3 regions of the Streptomyces sp. AC602_WCS936 genome follow, and region 2 is predicted to be linked to each of the others. Evidence: riboswitches for the same ligand, from Rfam matches in the RefSeq annotation. Region 2 holds a riboswitch; each other region holds the start of a gene.
What was found. Region 2 has a riboswitch for cyclic di-AMP ahead of KUM03_RS14430 (transglycosylase family protein). Riboswitches for the same ligand answer to the same signal wherever they lie in the genome.

Region 1: another riboswitch for cyclic di-AMP. It lies ahead of KUM03_RS30485 (M23 family metallopeptidase); the one in region 2 lies ahead of KUM03_RS14430 (transglycosylase family protein).
Region 3: another riboswitch for cyclic di-AMP. It lies ahead of KUM03_RS19200 (C40 family peptidase); the one in region 2 lies ahead of KUM03_RS14430 (transglycosylase family protein).

What each region holds. Positions count from the first base shown of each region.
Region 1 covers NZ_JAGMUF010000112.1:157,743-164,954, reverse strand. Annotated here, with positions in the region: gene dxs (1-deoxy-D-xylulose-5-phosphate synthase) at 1-715, shown strand, start outside; gene KUM03_RS30505 (aspartate aminotransferase family protein) at 716-2,101, shown strand; gene KUM03_RS30500 (helix-turn-helix domain-containing protein) at 2,178-2,843, shown strand; gene KUM03_RS30495 (DUF6126 family protein) at 2,840-2,962, shown strand; gene KUM03_RS30490 (tyrosine-protein phosphatase) at 2,972-3,769, opposite strand; cyclic di-AMP (ydaO/yuaA leader) riboswitch at 4,192-4,349, shown strand; gene KUM03_RS30485 (M23 family metallopeptidase) at 4,354-5,310, shown strand; gene KUM03_RS30480 (SGNH/GDSL hydrolase family protein) at 5,544-6,329, shown strand; gene KUM03_RS30475 (TetR/AcrR family transcriptional regulator) at 6,358-6,978, opposite strand; gene KUM03_RS30470 (carboxymuconolactone decarboxylase family protein) at 7,031-7,212, opposite strand, start outside.
Region 2 covers NZ_JAGMUF010000037.1:230-7,441, forward strand. Annotated here, with positions in the region: partial or broken gene KUM03_RS14405 (tol-pal system YbgF family protein) at 1-430, shown strand, start outside; gene KUM03_RS14410 (SurA N-terminal domain-containing protein) at 576-1,223, shown strand; gene KUM03_RS14415 (nucleoside triphosphate pyrophosphohydrolase) at 1,324-2,310, shown strand; gene KUM03_RS14420 (cytochrome P450) at 2,307-3,626, shown strand; gene KUM03_RS14425 (transglycosylase family protein) at 3,774-4,865, shown strand; cyclic di-AMP (ydaO/yuaA leader) riboswitch at 5,048-5,214, shown strand; gene KUM03_RS14430 (transglycosylase family protein) at 5,218-5,940, shown strand; gene eno (phosphopyruvate hydratase) at 6,212-7,212, shown strand, end outside.
Region 3 covers NZ_JAGMUF010000054.1:400,085-407,296, reverse strand. Annotated here, with positions in the region: gene KUM03_RS19220 (8-amino-7-oxononanoate synthase) at 1-953, shown strand, start outside; gene KUM03_RS19215 (DUF397 domain-containing protein) at 996-1,250, opposite strand; gene KUM03_RS19210 (helix-turn-helix transcriptional regulator) at 1,260-2,123, opposite strand; gene KUM03_RS19205 (ATP-binding protein) at 2,338-2,832, shown strand; gene KUM03_RS19200 (C40 family peptidase) at 2,913-3,386, opposite strand; cyclic di-AMP (ydaO/yuaA leader) riboswitch at 3,390-3,534, opposite strand; gene KUM03_RS39260 (hypothetical protein) at 3,904-4,191, opposite strand; gene KUM03_RS39255 (hypothetical protein) at 4,102-4,527, shown strand; gene KUM03_RS19185 (ABC transporter permease) at 4,489-5,478, opposite strand; gene KUM03_RS19180 (TetR/AcrR family transcriptional regulator) at 5,582-6,235, shown strand; gene KUM03_RS19175 (urease subunit gamma) at 6,401-6,703, shown strand; gene KUM03_RS19170 (urease subunit beta) at 6,718-7,029, shown strand; gene KUM03_RS19165 (urease subunit alpha) at 7,022-7,212, shown strand, end outside.

The DNA of each region.
Region 1 (7,212 bases), on a different contig from region 2:
GATGGACGTGGCCCTGCACCGCTGCGGCGTCACCTTCGTCCTGGACCGGGCCGGCGTCACCGGCGCCGACGGGCCCTCGCACAACGGCATGTGGGACATGTCCGTCCTCCAGGTCGTCCCGGGTCTGCGTATCGCCGCGCCGCGCGATGCCGACCAGCTGCGTGCCCAGTTGCGCGAGGCGGTGGCCGTCGACGACGCGCCGACCCTCGTGCGCTTCCCGAAGGAGTCCGTCGGTGCCGCCGTACCGGCCGTGGACCGGATCGGCGGCATGGACGTCCTGCACGCCGCCGACCGGCCCGAGGTGCTGCTGGTGGCCGTCGGCGTGATGGCGCCCGTCTGTCTCCGGGCCGCCGAGCTCCTCGAAGCCCGCGGTACCGGATGCACCGTCGTCGACCCGCGCTGGGTCAAACCCGTCGACCCGGCGCTCGCGCCGCTGGCCGCGCGGCACCGCCTGGTGGCCGTCGTCGAGGACAACAGCCGCGCCGCCGGGGTCGGTTCGGCGGTGGCGCTGGCGCTCGGAGACTCCGAGGTCGACGTACCCGTGCGCCGGTTCGGCATCCCCGAGCAGTTCCTCGCGCACGCCAAGCGCGCCGAGGTGCTCGCCGACATCGGTCTCACCCCGGTCGAGATCGCCGGCCGGATCAGCGCGAGCCTGGCCGTCGCCGGAGAGACCGGGGACGGCCCGATCGCCACGCCAGTGCAAGGAGAGAACTGAATGACCAAGGAGTTCGACCTGGGGGCGCTCCTGGCCGAGCGCGGAGCCGAGCGGTACGAGCTGCACGCCAGGTACCTCAACCACCAGCAGCCGCGCATGCTGCGCACCATCGGCTTCGACAAGGTCTACGAGCGGGCCGAGGGCGCGCACTTCTGGGACGCGGACGGCAACGACTACCTGGACATGCTCGCCGGTTTCGCGGTGATGGGCCTGGGCCGTCACCATCCCGTCGTCCGCAAGGCACTGCACGACGTCCTCGACGCCTCGCTCGCCGACCTGACCCGTTTCGACTGCCCGCCGCTGCCCGGCCTGCTGGCCGAGAAGCTGCTCTCCTACAGCCCCCACCTGGACCGGGTCTTCTTCGGCAACAGCGGCACGGAGGCGGTGGAGACCGCGCTGAAGTTCGCCCGGTACGCGACCGGCAGACCGAGGGTCCTGTACTGCGCGCACGCCTTCCACGGGCTGACCACCGGCTCACTCTCCGTCAACGGCGAGGACGGCTTCCGCAACGGCTTCGCACCGCTGCTGCCCGACACCCCCGTCCCGCTCGGCGACGTGGACGCCCTGGCGCGGGAGCTGAAGAAGGGCGACGTGGCCGCGCTGATCGTGGAGCCCGTCCAGGGCAAGGGCGTGCACGAGGCACCGCCCGGCTATCTGCGCGCCGCACAGGAGCTGCTGCACCGGCACAAGGCCCTGCTGATCGCCGACGAGGTGCAGACGGGGCTGGGCCGGACCGGCAGGTTCTACGCCTTCCAGCACGAGGAGGGCGTGGAGCCCGACCTGGTGTGCGTCGCCAAGGCGCTGTCCGGCGGGTACGTGCCCGTGGGGGCCACGCTGGGCAAGGACTGGATCTTCCAGAAGGTGTACTCCTCGATGGACCGGGTGCAGGTCCACTCGGCGAGCTTCGGGTCCAACGCGCAGGCCATGGCGGCCGGGCTCGCGGTGCTGTCGGTGATGGAGAACGAGGAGATCGTCGCGAACGCCGCCGCGGTCGGTGAGCGGCTGAAGTCCCGGCTCGCGGCGCTGGTGGACCGCTACGAGCTGCTCGCCGACGTCCGGGGCCGGGGGCTGATGATCGGCATCGAGTTCGGCCGGCCCCGGTCGCTGAAGCTGCGCAGCCGCTGGACGATGCTCCAGGCGGCCCGGAAGGGGCTCTTCGCGCAGATGGTCGTGGTGCCGTTGCTGCAGCGCCACCACATCCTGACCCAGGTCTCCGGCGACCACCTGGAGGTAATCAAGCTGATCCCGCCGCTGATCATCGACACGGCGGACGCGGACCGGTTCGTCGACGCCTTCACCGAGGTGATGGAGGACGCGCACAACGGCGGCGGCCTGATGTGGGACTTCGGGAAGACGCTGGTCAAGCAGGCGGTCGCCAACCGTTAGCGGGTCACCACGGGCACCTTTTGCCTCACGGGCAAGAAAATTGCCTGCCGGGCAAAGCTGGGGCTGAATGGGAGGCATGACCTCCCACGAGACCGGGCCGCCGGCACCGGAGTCGTCGGCACCGGAGCCGCCGGCGGACGCGGTGTCCGTCGTGGCGCCACAGCTGCGTGCCCTGCGGCGTCGGGCCGTCCTCACCCTGGAGGCGGCGGCCCGTGCCGCCGGACTGTCGCCTGCCCACCTGTCCCGGCTGGAGACCGGGCAGCGCCAGCCCTCGCTGCCGATGCTCCTGTCCCTCGCCCGTGTCTACGGTACGACCGTCTCGGAACTGCTCGGCGAGACGGCCGCCGACCGGGACGCGGTCGTGCGGGCCGACGCCATGGAGCCGACCTTCGCCGGCGGCTGGACGTACTGGCAGGCCGGTGGGGCCGGTCGCGGCATGCAGGCCCTGCGCGTGCACGTGCCGCACGGCTCCCAGGGGGACATCGTCCGGGTGCATCCCGGTGAGGAGTGGATCCACGTCCTGCGGGGCCGGCTGCGGCTCCGGCTCGGGGACGCGGTGCACCGGCTCGGTCCGGGGGACAGCGCGCACTTCGACTCGCTGACCCCGCACCGCATCGCCGCTCAGGACGCCGACGGGGTCGAGCTCCTCTTCGTCCACACGCTGCTCCAGAGCCCGACGGCGGCGCTGTGCCTGGGGCCGGCCACCACGCCGGGCCACCCCTTCCCTGGAGAGACATCATGAACATGCAGGACAAGTTCCCGCGCGCACTCTGGGTGCGGCTCTTCATCTACCTCGTCGTGGGGCACGTGCTGGCAGCCTTCATCTACCTGCTCTTCGAGGTGGGTGCCAACAGCGGGTGAGCGGCCGGCTCAGTCCAGCATCCGCTCGCGCAGCCGCTCCCGGGTCTGCGGCGTGATCCGCAGACCCTTCTCCAGGTAGGCGTCGACGCCGCCCCAGGTCTGCTCGACGGTCTCGAAGGCCGCCGCCAGGTACTCGGCGCGCGCGTCGAAGAGGGGGCTGAGCAGCTCCATGACCTCGGGGGAGTAGGCGGAGGCGGCGGTGCTGCTGCGGCGCACCTTGTAGCGGCGGTGCGTGGCGTTCGACTTCAGGTAGTCCTCGACGACGGCGTCGCGCTCGACGCCGAGGGCGAGCAGCGTGACCGCGATCGACAGACCCGCGCGGTCCTTGCCGGCCGCGCAGTGCATCAGGGCGGGGACGCTGTCCTCGGCGAGCGCGTGCAGCACCCGGGAGTGCTCCGCCGTGCGCTCCTTGATGATCATGCGGTACGAGTCGATCATCCGCTGGGCGCCCTTGTCGTCCGCGAGGATCTCGCGCAGCTGGTCGAGGTCGCCGTCGCGGACCATCTTCCAGAACTCGGCGCCGTCGGCCGGGTCGCTCAGCGGCAGGTTCACATTGCGCACGCCCGGCAGCTCGACGTCCGGGCCGTCGAGCTTCTGGTCGGCGGCGTTGCGGAAGTCGAAGATCGTGTGCAGACCCAGCGAGGACAGGAACGCGGCGTCCTCCCCGGTGGCGTGCGCGAGGTGGCCGCTGCGGAACAGCACCCCCTGCCGCACCCTCCGTCCGTCCACGGTCGGCAGTCCGCCCACGTCGCGGAAGTTGCGCACCCCGGCCAGCTCGGGTTCGGTCGACGGCACCTGCTGCGTCACGGGGGCTCCTCCCACTCCGCCCCGCCGGCGCCGCTCGCCGACGGGTGCCACTCGACGATACGGCACGGTGCGAAGACGCAGGGGCGAAGTCAACCGACTGCGCCACTTCTGGGCTTTCTGTCCGAAATGGCGCCTTAATTCCAACTCGCTGCGGAATAAAAGGGGCTGAGGGAGAGGTGCGTGAGCAGCGTCATATCCGTGACGGTGCGTTGCCCGTCATGTTCACGTAATTCAGCCGGTTTTCATGGCCGTTCACGAGAAACGGCGCCTCAGGAATCGACGGAGTGTGACGGGCATTCCCGGTAATGGATCAGCCGGAACACCCGCCCATGCAACCCCTCGCTTGTCCCTGTGCGTCTTGGTCCCTTACGTTCACCACCGATCCGGACGGACGCCTAATCCTGCCGCCGACCGGAGCCCGCATTCATCCACCACCCGTACACGGCAGGAGCGGGGGACCCACAGGTACGACCGCCTGTTCCGGTTCCCGGAACGGCTTGGGGTTAAGCCGCGTCTCGGCGCGGCCGGGCATCTCCAGCCCGAACCCGACAGCTCACCTCGCAGGCGCCGGAGAGGAATTCGCCATGCCCGCGAAGGGTAAGCACCGCCGTACCAAGGCCATGCGCCTGACCCGTGCCATCGCCGTCGCCGGAACCGGCGGCGCCGCGCTCGCGCTCCCGCTGATGGGTGCCGCCGGTGCCCAGGCCGCCCCCGCTCAGTCCGTTTCCGAGCAGGCCGTGCAGTCCGTTCCGACGTCGGCCGAGAAGGCCGCCGCCGAGAAGAACTCCGACTCGCGCACGTACACCGTGCGCAGCGGTGACTACCTCTCGAAGATCGCCGACGAGCAGGACGTCGACGGCGGCTGGAAGAAGCTCTACGCGGACAACCGCGAGGCCGTCGGGTCCGACCCGTCGCTGATCCACCCGGGCCTGGAGCTCACGCTCGGCGGCCAGGCCGCCAAGTCCGAGCAGCCCGCCGCCGAGCAGCCCGCGGCCGAGAAGCCCGCCCAGACCGAGAAGTCGTCCTCCGAGAAGACCGAGTCGGCCGAGGCCGAGAAGTCCTCGGATGCCGCGAAGGCCTCCTCCTCGGACTCCGGCTCCTCCGACAAGAGCACCCAGTCCGCCGGCACCACCAGCGGCTTCGTCTCGCCGGTCCCGAGCGGCACCATCGGCACCCCGTACCACCAGTCGGGCAGCATGTGGTCCAGCGGCTACCACACCGGCACCGACTTCGTCGTCCCGACCGGCACCTCGCTCAAGGCCGTCGGCGCGGGCACCGTCGTCTCCGCCGGCTGGGGCGGCGCCTACGGCAACCAGGTCGTCATCCAGCTCGCCGACGGCCACTACGCCCAGTACGCCCACCTGTCCTCCCTCTCCGTCTCGGCCGGCCAGTCCGTGACGGCGGGTCAGCAGGTCGGCCTGTCGGGTGCCACCGGCAACGTCACCGGCCCGCACCTGCACTTCGAGATCCGCACCACCCCGGACTACGGCTCGGACGTGGACCCGATCGCGTACCTGCGCTCGCACGGCGTCTCTCTCTGACGGCCGCTTCCTGACGACCGTTTCGGCGCGGCCCCGCGCCACCGAAGGCCGGACCCCGATCCCCGGGTCCGGCCTTCGGCCTGTCCGCCCTCCGGCGTATTCCTGAATTGGTGAACACTTTAGGCGTGGTGTTTCTCACCGCCCGTCAACCCTTTCCTACGGTCGCGTAGGTCACATTCCGAGGTGAATGATGGGCCGATGTGGCAGACGATTCGAAGAGTGACAGCAGAACAGTGATCGGGTCGTACGTGGCGGTGGGGGACAGCTTCACCGAGGGCGTCGGCGACCCCGGCCCCGACGGGGCGTTCGTCGGCTGGGCCGACCGGTTCGCCGTACTGCTCGCGGACCGGCGCCCCGAGGGCGACTTCACGTACACGAACCTCGCCGTACGCGGCAGGCTGCTCGACCAGATCGTGGCCGAGCAGGTGCCGCGGGCCGTCGAACTCGCGCCGGGCCTGGTCTCGTTCTGCGCCGGCGGCAACGACATCATCCGGCCCGGCACCGACCCCGACGAGGTGGCCGAGCGGTTCGAGCGGGCGGTGGCCGCGCTGACCGCCGCCGCGGGCACCGTCCTGGTGACGACCGGATTCGACACCCGCGGGGTGCCCGTCCTCAAGCACCTGCGCGGCAAGATCGCCACGTACAACGGACACGTCCGTGCCGTCGCCGACCGCTACGGCTGCCCCGTGCTCGACCTGTGGTCGCTGCGCACCGTCCAGGACCGCAGGGCGTGGGACGCCGACCGGCTGCACCTGTCGCCGGAGGGCCACACGCGGGTGGCACTGCGCGCGGGCCAGGTCCTCGGCCTGCCCGTCCCCGCCGACCCGGACCAGCCCTGGCCGCCGCTGCCGCCCCGCGGCACCCTGGACGTCCGGCGGGACGACGTGCACTGGGCCCGCGAGTACCTGGTGCCGTGGTTCGGACGCCGGCTGCGCGGCGAGTCCTCGGGCGACCACGTGAGCGCCAAGGGGACGCTGTCGGCGGACGACATCAGGATGCGGATCTCTTCGGTGGCCTGACGTACTCGCCGCTCTGAACGCGCTGGTGCTAGTCGCGGGACGCCGTCAGCGTCTCCCGGTCCAGGCCCAGCTCCCGGGCGAGCGCCTCGTCCGTCCACTCGCGGGCCCGCGCCCGGGGCACCGTGCCCGCGTACGACGTCAGCTGCACGGCCATCCCGTCGAGGAAGGCGGTCAGGCGCAGGGCGGCGCCGTCGGGATCCGCGCACCGGAACTCCCCGGCGGCCACGCCCTCGGCGATGACCCCGGAGAGCGCCGCCTTCCACTGCCGGTCCAGCTCCCGGGTGACCTCCCGCAGCGCGGGTTCGCGCAGCGCCGCCGCCCAGCCCTCGATCCACAGCCGCCAGCCCTTGGCCTGCCCGGTCGGGGCGTACCACCGCACGGCCGCCCGCAGCCGGCGCAGCGCCGACGTGCGCCGGCCGAGCAGCTTGCGCAGGCGCGCGAGATCGTCCTGGGCGGCATGCGTGAACGCGGCGGCGACGAGCTTCTCCTTCGTGGAGAAGTGGTAGAGCACCAGCGCGTTGCTGACCCCGAGCGCGGCGGCCACGTCGGCGATCCGCAGCGCCGCCACGCCCCGCGCCGATATCTGCTCCACGGCCGCACGCAGCAGCTCCTCGCGCCGCTGCGCCACACTCAACCGGACTCTCCCCACGCCCGTCACCCTATACAGGTGCCCGGACCTGCGGCGACAGCCGCCGGGAGGCTCAGTCCGCCGTCGCGGTGGTGGCCGTGTCCGTGGGCCTGGCGCCGGGCACCTCGCACGAGTCCTTGAAGCCCTGGCTGGTCAGATCGAGCGCCGCGTTGATGCGGGAACGCAGGTTTTCGACGGCGACCATGGCCGTCAGCTCCACGAACGCCGACTCGCCCAGCGCCGTACGCAGCCGGG
Region 2 (7,212 bases):
GCGCACCCTGCGCAAGCAGTACGCGGCCACCCTCATGGACGACGGCCAGTACCGGCGCGCCCTGCCCGAGCTGCGCCGCCTCGCCGACGAGCGTGCCGCCGAGGCCGGTCAGGCCGACCCCCAGTCCCTGCGCCACCGCTACGACGCCGCGCAGTGCCTGGAGCAGCTCGGCGAACCGGCCGCCGCCCTCGCCGAGTACCGGGCGCTGCTGCCGTACTACGAGAACCAGTACGTCGCCGGCGACCCCGACCTCGCCCACGACGTCCGCCGCCGCATCGGCCACCTGCTCCTCGCCCTCGGCGACCGCGCCGCCGCCCACGAGACGCTGGCCCGGCTGCTGCACGATGTGGAACGCCTGCACGGCCCCGGCCACCCGCTCGCGGCCGAGGTCCGGCGCACGCTGCAGTGGCTCGGCCAGGTACGCGGCTGACGGTCACCACCCCGGCCGGGGCGCGGCGGTGCCCGAAGTCCTGGTGAATCGTTGGTCGAATGGGTTGGCCAGAGCCGGACCACTGCCTACCATCGATCATCGCAAGACTTTGTGCACCGTCGCACAATCTCCTCGGGAGGTTTCCTTGCACCGCCGCCGTCGCACCGCGCTCCTGTTCACCGCCGCGATCGCCGCCGCGGCGCCCCTGCTCACCGCCTGCGGCAACGACGCACATCCGGGCGCGGCGGCCGTCGTCGGCGACCAGCGGATCACCGTCGCCCAGCTGGAGAACCGCGTCGACGAGGTGCGCGAGGCGCAGCGGGCCGCCGTCCCCGACGACGCCCAGTACCAGCAGGTCCTCGCCCGGACCGGCGGCCTCACCCGCGACACCCTGCACGGCATGGTCCTCGACCGGGTGCTGCACCGGGCCGCCGAGAACGCGGGCGTGACCGTCAGCCGCAAGGAGGTCCAGGAGCTGCGCGGGGGCCTGGAGGAGCAGGCCGGCGGCCCCGAGCAGCTCGAGACGCTCTGGCTGCAGCAGTACGGCGTGGCCCCCGACCGCCTGGACGACAACCTCCGCGTCCAGCTGGAGGCACAGAAGCTCGCCGAGAGCCTCGGCACCGACACCAGCCGGCCCGAGTTCTGGCAGGCCCTGGCGAAGGCCTCCGACCAGCTCGACATCGACCTGAACCCGCGCTACGGCGACTGGGACGTCCAGAAGAGCAGCCGCGTCGACACCAAGACCCCGTGGGTCCGCGAGATCACGACGGCACCGACCCAGCAGACGGCGTAACGGTCCTGCGGGACGCCGCCCGCGACCCTTGTGGACAAGCCAGCCCGGCCCCCTGTGGACAACTCGGGGGGCCGTCGGCCTCGTGCGTTACGTTCTGAAGGTGAACGCAACCAGCGCCGACACCACCCCCGGCACCGCTCCCGACCCCGGCCGCATCGTCCTGCTCACCACCAGCCACCGCGTCGCCCCCGGCCTGCTGTCCTGGCCCGCCTGGCAGGCCCTGCGCACCGCCGACCGCGTGCTGTGCGCCGACGGCGCCCACCCGCAGCTGCCGTACCTGCGCGAGGCCGGCATACGGGTCGACGAGGCCGCCCCGGCCGCCGAGGAGCTGGTCACCGCCTGCGCCGGCGGGCACACCGTGGTCGTCGTCGCCACCGGGGAGGGCGAGCCCGCTCTCACCGACGGGCTGGCCCGCCTCGCGGGCTCCGGCCGCGTCTCCATGCCGGACCTGGAACTGCTCCCGGCCTCCTACGACCTCCCCGGCGCCCGCCTGCTCGACCTCGTCCAGGTCATGGACCGCATCCGCGTCGAATGCCCGTGGTCCTCGCAGCGCACCCACAAGGGCCTGGCCAAGTACGCGATCGAGGAGGCGTACGAACTCGTCGAGGCGATCGAGGACGGCGACCGCGACGAGCTCCGCGAGGAACTGGGCGACGTGCTCCTCCAGGTCGTCTTCCACGCCCGCATCGCCGAGGAGGACCACGACGCCCCGTTCTCCGTCGACGACGTGGCCGCCACCATCGTCGACAAGCTCGTCCACCGCCACCCGCACGTCTTCGGCGACGCCACGGCGACCACCCCCGAGGAGGTCAGGGAGCACTGGCTGCGCACCAAGGCGGACGAGAAGCAGCGCGCCTCGGTCACCGACGGCGTCCCCCTCGGCCAGCCCGGCCTGGCCCTCGCCGCCAAGCTCGCCTCCCGGGTCCGCACCGCGGGCCTCCCGGTCCCCCTGCCCTCCGGCGAGGGCATCGGCTACGAACTGCTCGCCCTCGCCGCCCGCGCCGAGTCCGAGGGCACGGACCCCGAGGCGGCCCTGAGAGCGGCGGCCCGGGCCTACCGGGACGCGATCAGGGAGGTCGAGGCATGACCGGCCCCGCACCCGGCCCCGCACCCGTCCCCGCCCCGACTCCGGGTCCCGAGCTGTTCACCTGGGAGTTCGCCGCCGACCCGTACCCCGCCTACGCCTGGCTGCGGGAACACGCCCCCGTGCACCGCACCCGGCTGCCCAGCGGAGTGGAGGCCTGGCTGGTCACCCGGTACGCGGACGCCAGGCAGGCGCTCGCCGACCCGCGGCTGTCCAAGAACCCGGCCCACCACGACGAGCCCGCACACGCCAAGGGCAAGACCGGCATTCCGGGGGAGCGGAAGGCCGAGCTGATGACCCACCTGCTGAACATCGACCCGCCGGACCACACCCGGCTGCGCCGGCTGGTCAGCAAGGCGTTCACACCCCGCCGGGTCGCCGAGTTCGCGCCCCGGGTGCAGGAGCTGGCGGACGACCTCATCGACCGGTTCGCGGGGACCGGGAGCGCCGACCTGATCCACGAGTTCGCCTTCCCGCTCCCCATCTACGCCATCTGCGACCTGCTCGGCGTCCCTCGCGAGGACCAGGACGACTTCCGGGACTGGGCGGGCATGATGATCCGTCACGGAGGAGGCCCCCGGGGCGGGGTCGCACGGTCGGTGAAGAAGATGCGGGGCTACCTCGCCGATCTCATCCACCGCAAGCGCGCCGCGCTGCCGCCCGAGCCCGGCCCCGGCGAGGACCTCATCTCCGGCCTCATCCGCGCCTCCGACCACGGCGAGCACCTCACCGAGAACGAGGCCGCGGCGATGGCCTTCATCCTGCTCTTCGCCGGCTTCGAGACCACCGTCAACTTGATCGGCAACGGCACGTACGCCCTGCTCACCCACCCCGAGCAGCGGGACCGTCTCCAGACGTCCCTCGCGGCCGGCGAGCGGGCGCTGCTGGAGACCGGCGTCGAGGAACTCCTGCGCTACGACGGCCCGGTGGAGATGGCCACCTGGCGCTTCGCCACCCGGCCGCTCACCCTCGGCGGGCAGGACATCGCGCCCGGCGACCCCGTCCTCGTCGTCCTGGCCGCCGCCGACCGGGACCCGGAGCGCTTCACGGACCCGGACACCCTCGACCTCGCCCGCCGGGACAGCCAGCACCTGGGGTACGGCCACGGCATCCACTACTGCCTCGGGGCCCCGCTCGCCCGGCTGGAGGGACAGACCGCGCTCGCCACGCTCCTCACCCGCCTCCCGGACCTGCGGCTCGCCGCGGAGCCGGCCGAACTGCGCTGGCGCGGCGGGCTCATCATGCGAGGTCTGCGCACTTTGCCCGTGTCCTTCACACCCGTTGCGTCATCGGCGGTTCATGGTCCGCCCTCGAAGTAAAAGTGACACGCGCTCAACTTTGTGATCTTCACGTGATCTGCGCGGCATGAACTTGTGACAAGCGATCATCTGCCTATACGTTCACGGATCAGCGTGGCCTGAGCGTTACCGCCGCGCGGTCCCCGCTGCCTCGTGAAAGGTCGTCGCATGCTCTCCGGGAACGGTCGTCACCGCCGCCCCCGCCAGGCCCCCGCCCTGGTCGTCGCCGCCGGAGTGACCGGCTCCGCCATCGCGATCCCACTCCTCGGCGCCACCGGCGCACACGCGGCCGACGGCGCGAACTGGGACCGGGTCGCCGAGTGCGAGACCGGCGGCGCCTGGAGCCAGAACAGCGGCAACGGGTACTACGGAGGCCTCCAGATCTCCCAGGAGGCCTGGGAGCGGTACGGCGGCCTCGAGTACGCGCGGAGTGCCGACCAGGCCAGCCGCTCCCAGCAGATAAGCGTCGCCGAGAAGATGCACGCGGACCAGGGCATCGCCGCCTGGCCGACCTGTGGTCTGCTCGCGGGACTGGGCAACGACTCGGGCGTCCTGGACGGCGGCACGGGTTCGGCCGGTGACGGCTCGTCGGAGACCGCGGACCCCTCGCAGGCGCCCACCGCTCCGGAGGCGGATGACCCGTCCGGCACGGCCGACCCGTCCGGCTCCACCGGCACCACCGGCTCCTCGGACCCGTCCGGTTCGACCGGTTCGGACGAGGTGTCCGACCCGGCCGCCGGGGCGTCGCCTTCGTCGTCGCCCTCGCCGACTTCTGACCCCTCGTCGACCGGCGAGGATGAAGCGTCCAAGCCGGGCACTTCGGTCGAATCCGATTCCTCGGTGAGCGTCGGCCCGCAGGAATCCGACAGCCCGTCCACAGGAACCACCAAGACCGATGAAACGGACAAGGTGGGGCAGAGTGACGGTTCTTCGGCGGCCGCCGGCAGTGGCGAGTCCGGTGCGGGACGGCACCGCGGCGACAGCGCCGACGAGGGCGCGACGAGCGGCCGCACGGACGGCCGTACGGACGCCTCTTCGGGCCGGCACGCCTCGCGCGGTGAGGGTGAGGCGCGGGAAGTCGTGGACGGCTCGTACACGGTCCGTTCCGGCGACAGTCTCTGGGGCATTGCCGACTCCCTTGAGCTCGACGGCGGGTGGCGTTCGCTCTACGCCGGCAACAAGGACGTCGTCGGGTCCGACCCGGACCACATCCTGCCCGGTCAGACGCTCACGGTCACGGGCGAATCGGGCGAAAAGTAGGGGGAGTTCGCTCACGGTTAGAGATCATATGTCCGTTTTGGATCTCGTGAGATATAGGTCTCAGAAGCCGTGATCGTCTTTGAAAATCCGCGGAGCGCGTGTCTACGGTCATGACCGCTCGCCATCGCGGGCCCCGGCTGCCGCAACGCCGAATCCTGCCAGCGGCCGTACGGGAACAGTCGTCGCTTCGAGCGCCGCAGGCAGGAGCGGGGGACCCAAGGTAAGTGCCGCACCGGGCAGTTGAGCCGGAGCGGCTAGGGGTGGAGCCGAGTTCCGCGAGGAACCCGGCCGGGCAACTCAACCGGCCCGAACCCGACAGCTCACCTCGCAGGCGTCGGTGAGGGGATCAACCATGCTGTTTTCCGGCAAGGGCAAGCACCGCCGTCCGTCCAAGGCCACCCGTATCGTCGCCGTCGCCGGTGTCACCGGTGCCGCCGTCGCCGCCCCGCTGATGGCGGCCGGCAACGCCTCCGCCGCCACCGCGTCCGAGTGGGACGCCGTCGCGCAGTGCGAGTCCGGCGGCAACTGGTCCATCAACACCGGCAACGGTTACTACGGCGGTCTGCAGTTCTCCGCCTCCACCTGGGCCGGTTACGGCGGCACGCAGTACGCCGCCACCGCCGACCAGGCGACCAAGGCGCAGCAGATCGAGATCGCCGAGAAGGTGCTCGCGGGCCAGGGCAAGGGTGCCTGGCCGGTCTGCGGCACCGGCCTGTCGAACGCCGCGTACACCGGCGGCGGCTCCGAGAGCCAGGACAGCGGCTCCGCGCAGAGCCAGGACAGCGGCTCCACCGCCGAGCGCTCCACCGAGCAGAAGGCCTCCCGCTCCGACGAGCGTCCGGCCGCCGAGCCGAAGGCCGAGAAGCCGGCCGAGAAGAAGACCGTCACCACCCCGACCGGCAAGAAGGTCGAGAAGGGCGACGGCGAGTACAAGGTCGTCAAGGGCGACACCCTCAGCTCGATCGCCGAGGAGCACGACGTCGAGGGCGGCTGGGCGAAGCTGTTCAAGCTGAACGACGACATCGTCGACGACGCCGACCTGATCTACCCGGGCCAGCAGCTGCACCTGAAGTAAGCGGCGGCCCCCGCGACTCCCGCCCCGGTGCGTGTTCCCCCGTACGCACCGGGGCGGGTTTTTCACGCCCCCGATCTGCCCGTGATCGCGAACGGATTTTCGGAAACGTCTTTGTTCCGTTCGGAAACAATTTACTCTCGGTTCTGTCCAGCGGGTGGGCGATCGGCTGGCCGATCGCCCGGAGCCGGTTAGGCTCGGTCCCGCAGAGCCGCCGCGGTCCTGCGGGACCCGCGCGTCACACCGAAGCGTCACATTGAAGAAGGAGATGCTCGTGCCGTCCATCGACGTCGTCGTAGCCCGGGAAATCCTGGACTCCCGAGGCAACCCCACGGTCGAGGTCGAGGTCGGCCTCGACGACGGCAGCACGGGTCGTGCCGCCGTTCCCTCCGGTGCCTCCACCGGCGCCTTCGAGGCCATCGAACTCCGTGACGGCGATGCGGGCCGTTACCTGGGCAAGGGCGTCGAGAAGGCCGTCCTCGCCGTCATCGAGCAGATCGGCCCGGAGCTGGTCGGCTACGACGCCACCGAGCAGCGCCTGATCGACCAGGCCATGTTCGACCTGGACGCCACCGACAACAAGGGCTCGCTGGGCGCCAACGCCATCCTCGGCGTCTCCCTCGCCGTCGCCCACGCCGCCTCCGAGGCGTCCGACCTGCCGCTCTTCCGCTACCTGGGCGGCCCCAACGCGCACCTGCTGCCGGTGCCGATGATGAACATCCTGAACGGCGGCTCGCACGCCGACTCCAACGTGGACATCCAGGAGTTCATGATCGCGCCGATCGGCGCGGAGTCCTTCTCCGAGGCCCTGCGCTGGGGCGCCGAGGTCTACCACACCCTGAAGAAGGTCCTGAAGAGCAAGGGCCTGGCCACCGGCCTCGGCGACGAGGGCGGCTTCGCCCCGAACCTCGGCTCCAACCGCGAGGCCCTCGACCTCATCCTCGAGGCGATCAAGGAGGCCGGCTACACCCCCGGCGAGCAGATCGCCCTCGCGCTCGACGTGGCCGCGTCCGAGTTCTACAAGGACGGCGCCTACACCTTCGAGGGCAAGACCCGCTCCGCCGCCGAGATGACCGAGTACTACGCCGAGCTGGTCGAGGCGTACCCGCTGGTCTCCATCGAGGACCCGCTGTTCGAGGACGACTGGGAGGGCTGGAAGGTCCTCACCGACAAGCTCGGCGACAAGGTCCAGATCGTCGGCGACGACCTGTTCGTCACCAACCCGGAGCGCCTGGCCCGCGGCATCGACGAGAGCGCCGCCAACGCCCTGCTGGT
Region 3 (7,212 bases), on a different contig from region 2:
GGGGCGCCGGCGCGACCGGCTCCCGGCTGGTGACCGGCACGACCGAGCTGCACGCCGAACTCGAACACGAACTGGCAGACTTCTGCGGCTTCGAGGCCGCCCTCGTCTTCTCCTCCGGCTACGCGGCCAACCTCGCCGCGGTCACCGCGCTGGCCCCGCACGGCTCCCTCGTCGTCTCCGACGCGGGCAACCACGCCTCGCTCATCGACGGCTGCCGGCTGGCGCGCGGCACGACCCAGGTCGTGGGGCATGCCGACCCGGACGCCGTGCGCAAGGCGCTGGCGACGCACGACGGGCCCGCCGTCACCGTCTCCGACACGGTCTTCTCGGTCGACGGCGACGCGGCGCCGCTGGCCGCGCTCGCCGGGGTGTGCCGGGAGCACGGGGCGGGGCTGGTCGTCGACGACGCGCACGGTCTGGGTGTCCTCGGCGAGGGCGGTCGGGGCGCCGCGCAGGCGGCGGGCCTCGCGGGCGCCGACGACGTCGTCGTGACGGTGACGCTGTCCAAGTCGCTCGGCAGTCAGGGCGGTGCCGTGCTCGGGCCCGCCCGGGTGATCGAGCATCTGGTCAACGCGGCCAGGACGTTCATCTTCGACACCGGTCTCGCCCCCGCGGCGGCGGGCGGGGCGCTGGCGGCGCTGACGCTGCTGCGCCGCGAGCCCGAACGGGCGGCGCGGGCACGGGCGGTGGCGGCCGAACTGCACGCACGCCTGACCGCCGCGGGCCTTTCCGCGGTACGTCCGGACGCCGCGGTCGTCTCGGTGCGCGCCCCCTCCCCGGAGGGGGCCGTACGGTGGGCGGCCGACTGCCGTGCGGCCGGCCTGGCCGTGGGCTGCTTCCGACCTCCTTCCGTGCCCGACGGCGTCTCACGGCTCAGGCTGACCGCTCGTGCGGACCTCTCCGGGGAACAGATCGAACGCGCTGTAGGGGTCATCGGCGAAACGCGACCATGAGTCGGCGTGACACGGCCGTGCGCCGCCCGATGACCGACCGGATCAGTGGCGGTGGACCGAGGCGGTGAACGACGCCCAGCTCCCGGGGGAGAAGAGCAGCGCGGGTCCGGCCGGGTCCTTGGAGTCGCGCACGGCGAGCAGTCCGGCCCAGGGGCCGGCCGACGGCCGGGCCGTCTCCACACAGTTGTTCGCTCCGGTGCTGTAGCTGCTGCGCAGCCAGCGCACGCCGGGCAGCTCGGTACTGACGGGGATGTTCCGCACACGTGCCGTCGCGGTTCCTGACGTGGTGCCTGACATGGTGCCTCCTTACGCGCCCGCCGCGGTCGCGGCGATGAAGTCCAACGAGTCCTCGGGCGAAAGGGCATGAACCAGAAGGGCGTTGAAGGCCTCGGTGTAGGCCTCTAGGTCTTCTTTCCGTTCGAGATGCAGGCTACTCGTCAAGTGGTCGAGAACAACCACGTCGAGATCAGAAGTGCTCGAAAAAGAGAAGATTACGAAAGGGCCGGTGACGCCGATGTGCGCCCCGGCGGCGAACGGCAGGACCCGGAGCGCGACATGGGGCAGGCGTGCGGCCTCGACCAGCCGCTCCAGCTGACGGGCCATGACACCGGGCCCGCCGACCTCACGGCGCAGCACCGCCTCGTCCAGGACCGCGCTCAGCCGGAGCGGCGGCTCGGCCCGCAGCACGTCCTGCCGGGCCAGCCGGACCTCCACCAACGTGTCCAGCCGTTCCTCCGGCAGCCCGTCCGCCGCGGCGCGCGTCACCGCGCGGGCGTACTCCGGTGTCTGCAGGAGGCCGGGGACCACCGTGGTCTCCAGGGTGCGCATCGCGCTCGCCTGGGACTCCAGGCTGATGAAGTCCCGGTAGGTCGGCGGGAGCACCCCGCGATAGGCGTGCCACCAGTCGCTCCGGCCGCCGCCCGGCCCGTCGGTGCCGGCCAGCACCACCAGCAGTTCCCGCAACTGGGCGTCGTCCACGCCGTAGGCGTCCAGCAGTAACCGCACGTCGGCCGGTTTCGCCCCGCTCGTGCCGGTCTCGATCCGGCTGACCTTCGACTGGTGCCAGCCCACCAGGCGGGCCGCCTCACCGCTGGTGATCCCCGCCGACGTGCGCAGGGCGCGCAGTTCGGCGCCCAGCTTCCGACGGCGCACCACGGGACCGTGCTGCATGGGCCACTCCTCTACTCCTTATGAGCCGCCCGAATACGCTCTGCCGTCGCAGAGTTCACCGCATCGAGCGACAGATATATGCATATCTTGGTGGATCGCCGCCCATCACCGCCCCGGTGATGGCAGTCTGACGGCGAAGCACCAGTCCGGGACCGTACTCGAACCATCCGCTCCGTGTCGGGCTGCGGTCCCGTGGGAAAGGGACGACGTCGCCATGGCAGACCATCTGGAAGCATCCGTCACTCTGCCGAGCGATCCGGCCTCGGTGGCCGCCGCGCGGACCTACGTGGTCGGCACACTGGCGGAGTGGGGTCTGCCGGCGGAGGCGGAGGTGTCAGAGACCGTCCGGCTCATCGTCTCGGAGCTGGCGACCAACGCGGTCCAGCACACCTTCGGCCAGTCGCCCACCTTCACGGTGGACCTGGCGCTCGACCGTGACGAGCGGCTGCGCATCGGCGTCACCGACAGCCATCCGCGCTTCCCCAAACGCCTGCCGGCCGCCGTCCAGCAGGACAACGGCCGGGGCATGGTGATCATTCGCTGGCTGACGGCGGAGTGCGGCGGCAAGCTGAGAGTGCGCCCCACGCGGGAGGGGGGCAAGACCGTCTCCATCGAACTTCCCTGGACGCCGCCGGACCGCGCGGTCCCGCCCGAACCGGCCGCGGTCGCGGGACAGGCCGCGGGTACCCAGGAGCAGCCCCGGCGGTGACGCGGACGCGCGGCACGCGCGCGTCCGGCACCCGGGAAGGGTGACGGCGGATCAGGACACCGTCACCCGTCCCGGGCGGGCTACTTGACCCGGCCGTACCAGACGCTTCCGGTCCAGATCTTCTGCAGGCGCACCACGTCCCCGGTCTTCGGCGCGTGCCAGATCTTGCCCTTCCCGGCGTAGATGCCGACGTGGTAGACACTGCGGCCCGAGTGGAAGAAGACCAGGTCACCGGCCTTGCGGTTCTTGGCCGAGACGTGCCGGGTCTTGTTGTACTGCTGGGCCGCGGTGCGCGGCAGCTTCTTGCCGGCCTTCTTGAACGAGTACAGCGTCAGCCCGGAGCAGTCGAACCTGCTCGGGCCGACGGCACCCCATTTGTACGGTGAACCCTTCTTGGAAGCCGCGATCTTGAGCGCCTTGGTGGCGTGGCTCGCCGCGGCCGCCTCGGAGGCGACACCGGGAACCACGACGGAGCCGCCCACGGCGGCGAGGGTGAGAGCGGAGGCCGTACCGGCACGGGCCATCAGCGACGGGACTCGATTGAGCGCAGACATGCGCAACCCTTCGTCAGCCGCCTGTGAAGGATGACCTGTCGGATTCGGGCTGGCGAAGTTGCCCGGCCGCACGGGTGCGGCTTCACCCCAAGGGCTGCTCGGCGCGGCGTCCTCCTCCCGGAGACGGCCGTACCGGCGACCCGTCGTGCTCGGGTCCTCCACTCCTGCCGATCCACTCCTGTCGACCGGTCGTCCGGACGGCGGCAGGACTCGGCGTCCGCCCGGACCGCCCCGCCGCTGCGGCGGGGGCTTGTCGTCAGTCACGGATCTTGTCCCGCCCGGTGGGAAAATCCCAACGGAACGTGCCCTTTGTGTTGTTACTCACCACTCATCCGTTCGGGTGGGCGGCTCTCCGTTCGGTCCCCGTCCAGCGTGGTGACGAAGCCGGGACCAGCGGCGGAGTGAGTCGTCCCGGCGTCGGGACGGGCGGCCCGCGCAACCCCGGACGCCCGGAAATCCGAGGTGTTCCTACGCCGAAAGGGGGTACGCCGTTTGGTCCGTTTCGAGGCCGCGTTCCTCAACTGCCGGGAGCCGGCGGAAGGCTGGCCCGGGCCGTACGCCGTTCACCGTCCAGCACGCGCAGCGCCCGGGCGAGCGTGGTGGCGTGCCGCTCCGTCTCGCCCCGCCGGTGCATGACCGCGAGGGCGCTCGCCTGGCCCACCAGCGCCTGGGCGGCGCGCAGTCCGCGGTAGGTGTCGGCGGCGAGCGGGTCGTCGTGACCCGCCACGGCAAGCCTCTCGTCGCCCTGGTCTCCGCCGCCGACCTCGAGCGCCTCGAGGCTCTTCAGGAGCCGACCGGGGAGCAGGCGGCCAGCTCGGTCTCCCGCGTCCGCGACACGACCGCCGCGCCCGCGGAGCCCCGCCGCTTCGGCATCGCGGCGGAACACCGGGGGGGGGCCGAACTCGTCCTAGGCGAAGCTCAGGGCATCGCCCGGTACGGGGTACCGCGGTCCGCGGCGGTCTTCCGCGAGGCGGGACTGCGGTGTCCCGGCCGGGGGGGGCGGTCTGGACGTCGGGGTGGTGGTCGGCGGGGCAGGGTGTGGCGCTCGTGGTCCCGGGGCACTGTCGGCCGGGACGTGCGCGCTCGCGGGTGCCCCGACGCCTCAGGCGGCCGTGGCCGGCTCCGGTGCCCGGTCCGGTGACGGGGTCGTACCGCGCGTGCGCCGTCGCAGGGTACCGCCCACCAGGACCGCCCCCAGGCCCAGCAGCGCCCACCAGGCGAGGGTCAGCGCGGGGCCGGTGGCCGCCGCACCGTCGAAGAACGACACCGAGCGCAGCAGCGAGGCGCCCGCACCCGGCGGCAGCCACTGCCCGATCGCCCCGGCCGGCTCCGGCAGCATCTCCGGCGCCGAGGAAGCCGCCGAGAAGGGGTTGCCCAGCAGCATCATCACCGCTCCGCCCAGCGCGAGTCCCGCGCGGCCGAGCAGTGCCGCCAGCCCGGCGACGCCCGCGCCCACGGCCAGGGTCGACAGCGCGAACACCCCGGCCACGGTCCACCAGTCGCCGGTGAGCGCCCCGAGCCAGCTGTGCGCGATCCCCGCCGCGACCAGTCCGGTCAGCGCCGCGGCGCCGACCAGTGCGAGGGCCGCGCGCAGGCCCCGCAGCCCCAGCAGGGTCGCCACCGCGCCCGTCGCGATCCCGGCCAGCGCCAGCGGCAGCACACTCGCGCTCAGCGCCGCGCCGCGCGGATCCGCACCGGGTGCGGGCACTACGTCGACGACCTGGACGGCGGTCCCCGTGGCGGACGCCTGCTCGGTCACCGCCTGCCGCAGCGACTGCGCGACGGCCGGGCTCGCGGCGGACGCCGTGAGCAGCTTCATGCCGTCGCCACCGGCCACCACGGCGCCGTACACGGTCCGGTCCTCGACGGCGTCGCGGGCCGCGGCCTCGTCGGCGTAGCGGTGGAGTTCGAAGGCGCCCTCGCGCTGGGAGAGTCGCTGCTCGACCTGCGTGACCGCGGTGGGCGGCCCCGCCACGCCGAGCGGCAGATCGCGGGGCGCCGTACGGGAGGCCGGCCACGCGAAGGCCCACAGGGCCAGGGAGACCAGCACGGGGACCAGGACGATCACGGCGATCACGCGACGCGTGTCCATGAGAACTCCTCAAAAAGAAGGATCGTTCGTTTTAGCTGTGTCTCCACCGTGCGACCGTCGGGCCTCCTTGTCAAGAAGGAACGTTCGTTTTAAGTTGGGTGTCATGGCCCGCGTATCCCAGGAACACCTCGACGCCCGCCGCCGGCAGATCCTCGACGGCGCCGCGCTCTGCTTCGCCCGCAACGGCTTCCACGCCACGTCGATGCAGGACGTGCTGAAGGAGGTCGACCTCTCGGCGGGGGCCGTCTACCGCTACTTCAGCGGCAAGGAGGAGTTGATCGAGGCCATCGTCGCCGAGGTGCTGGGCGCCATCCGGGACGTGTACGAGCGGGCGGCGCAGGAGGACCCGCCGGCCATGCCCGACGAGCTCATCGCCCGCACCCTGGCGCACATGGCGCGGGAGCGGCCGGCGCTGACGGAGGACGGCCGGTGGCTGTTCCCGCGGCTCATGATCCAGGCCTGGACCGAGACGCTGCGCAACGAGACGCTGTCCGCCCTCCTCGACGAGGGCTTCGCCAAGGTCCTCGCGTCCTGGGCGAAGGTCGTCGTCCGTTACCAGGAAGCGGGCATGATGCGCGACGACGTCGACCCGGACGCCGTGGCCCGGACGCTGATGGCGACGGTACAGGGCTTCGGGGCCCAGTACGCGCTCTTCGGCAGCTTCTCCCCGGAGGCTCTCCAGGCGGGCGTGCGCGGGCTCTTGAGCATGCGAGAGGCCACCGACGGCACCGGTAATCAGTCGGTCAAGAAAGCGTGACGCGGCGGAAACACTCTAGCCCTACTCTCCACCCCGATCCACCTGCGGTTTTCGAACACCGGCGCGTGCATTTCCGGCGCATTCATGTGTGTTACATCTAGAGCCGTCGCGGTGGACGCGGCAGCCGGACGTCCGGTCCTGGCGTCATGCCCTGTGAGGTGGTAAATGCAACTGACCCCGCACGAGCAGGAGAGACTGCTCATCCATGTGGCCGCGGACGTGGCCGAGAAGCGCCGCGCACGAGGCGTGAAGCTCAACCATCCCGAGGTGGTCGCCCTGATCACCTCGCACATCCTCGAAGGTGCCCGGGACGGCCGTACGGTCGGTGAACTCATGGCCTCCGGACGCAAACTGATCCAGCGCGACGAGGTCATGGAGGGCATCCCCGAGATGATCCACGACGTGCAGGTCGAGGCCACCTTCCCCGACGGCACCAAGCTGGTCACCGTCCACGATCCGATCATCTGACGGGGACGGCAGCCATGATTCCCGGAGAGATCCTCTTCGCCGACGAGCCGGTCGCCTTCAACGAGGGACGCCCGAGCGTCCGCCTGACCGTGCTCAACACCGCCGACCGGCCCGTCCAGGTCGGCTCCCACTACCACTTCGCCGAGGCCAACCCCGGTCTCGACTTCGACCGCGCCGCGGCCCGCGGCAAGCGGCTGAACATCGCCGCCGGCACCGCCGTCCGCTTCGAGCCCGGCATCCCGGTCGACGTGGAGCTCGTGCCGCTCGCCGGCGCCCGCGTCGTCCTGGGGCTGCGCGGCGAGACCGGAGGTGCCCTCGATGCCTGAGCTTTCCCGTACCGCCTACGCCGACCTGTTCGGCCCGACCACCGGCGACCGCGTCCGCCTCGCCGACACCGACCTCCTCGTCGAGATCGAGGAGGACCGCTCCGGTGGGCCCGGCCACTCCGGCGACGAGGCCGTCTTCGGCGGCGGCAAGGTGCTGCGCGAGTCCATGGGCCAGTCCCGTGC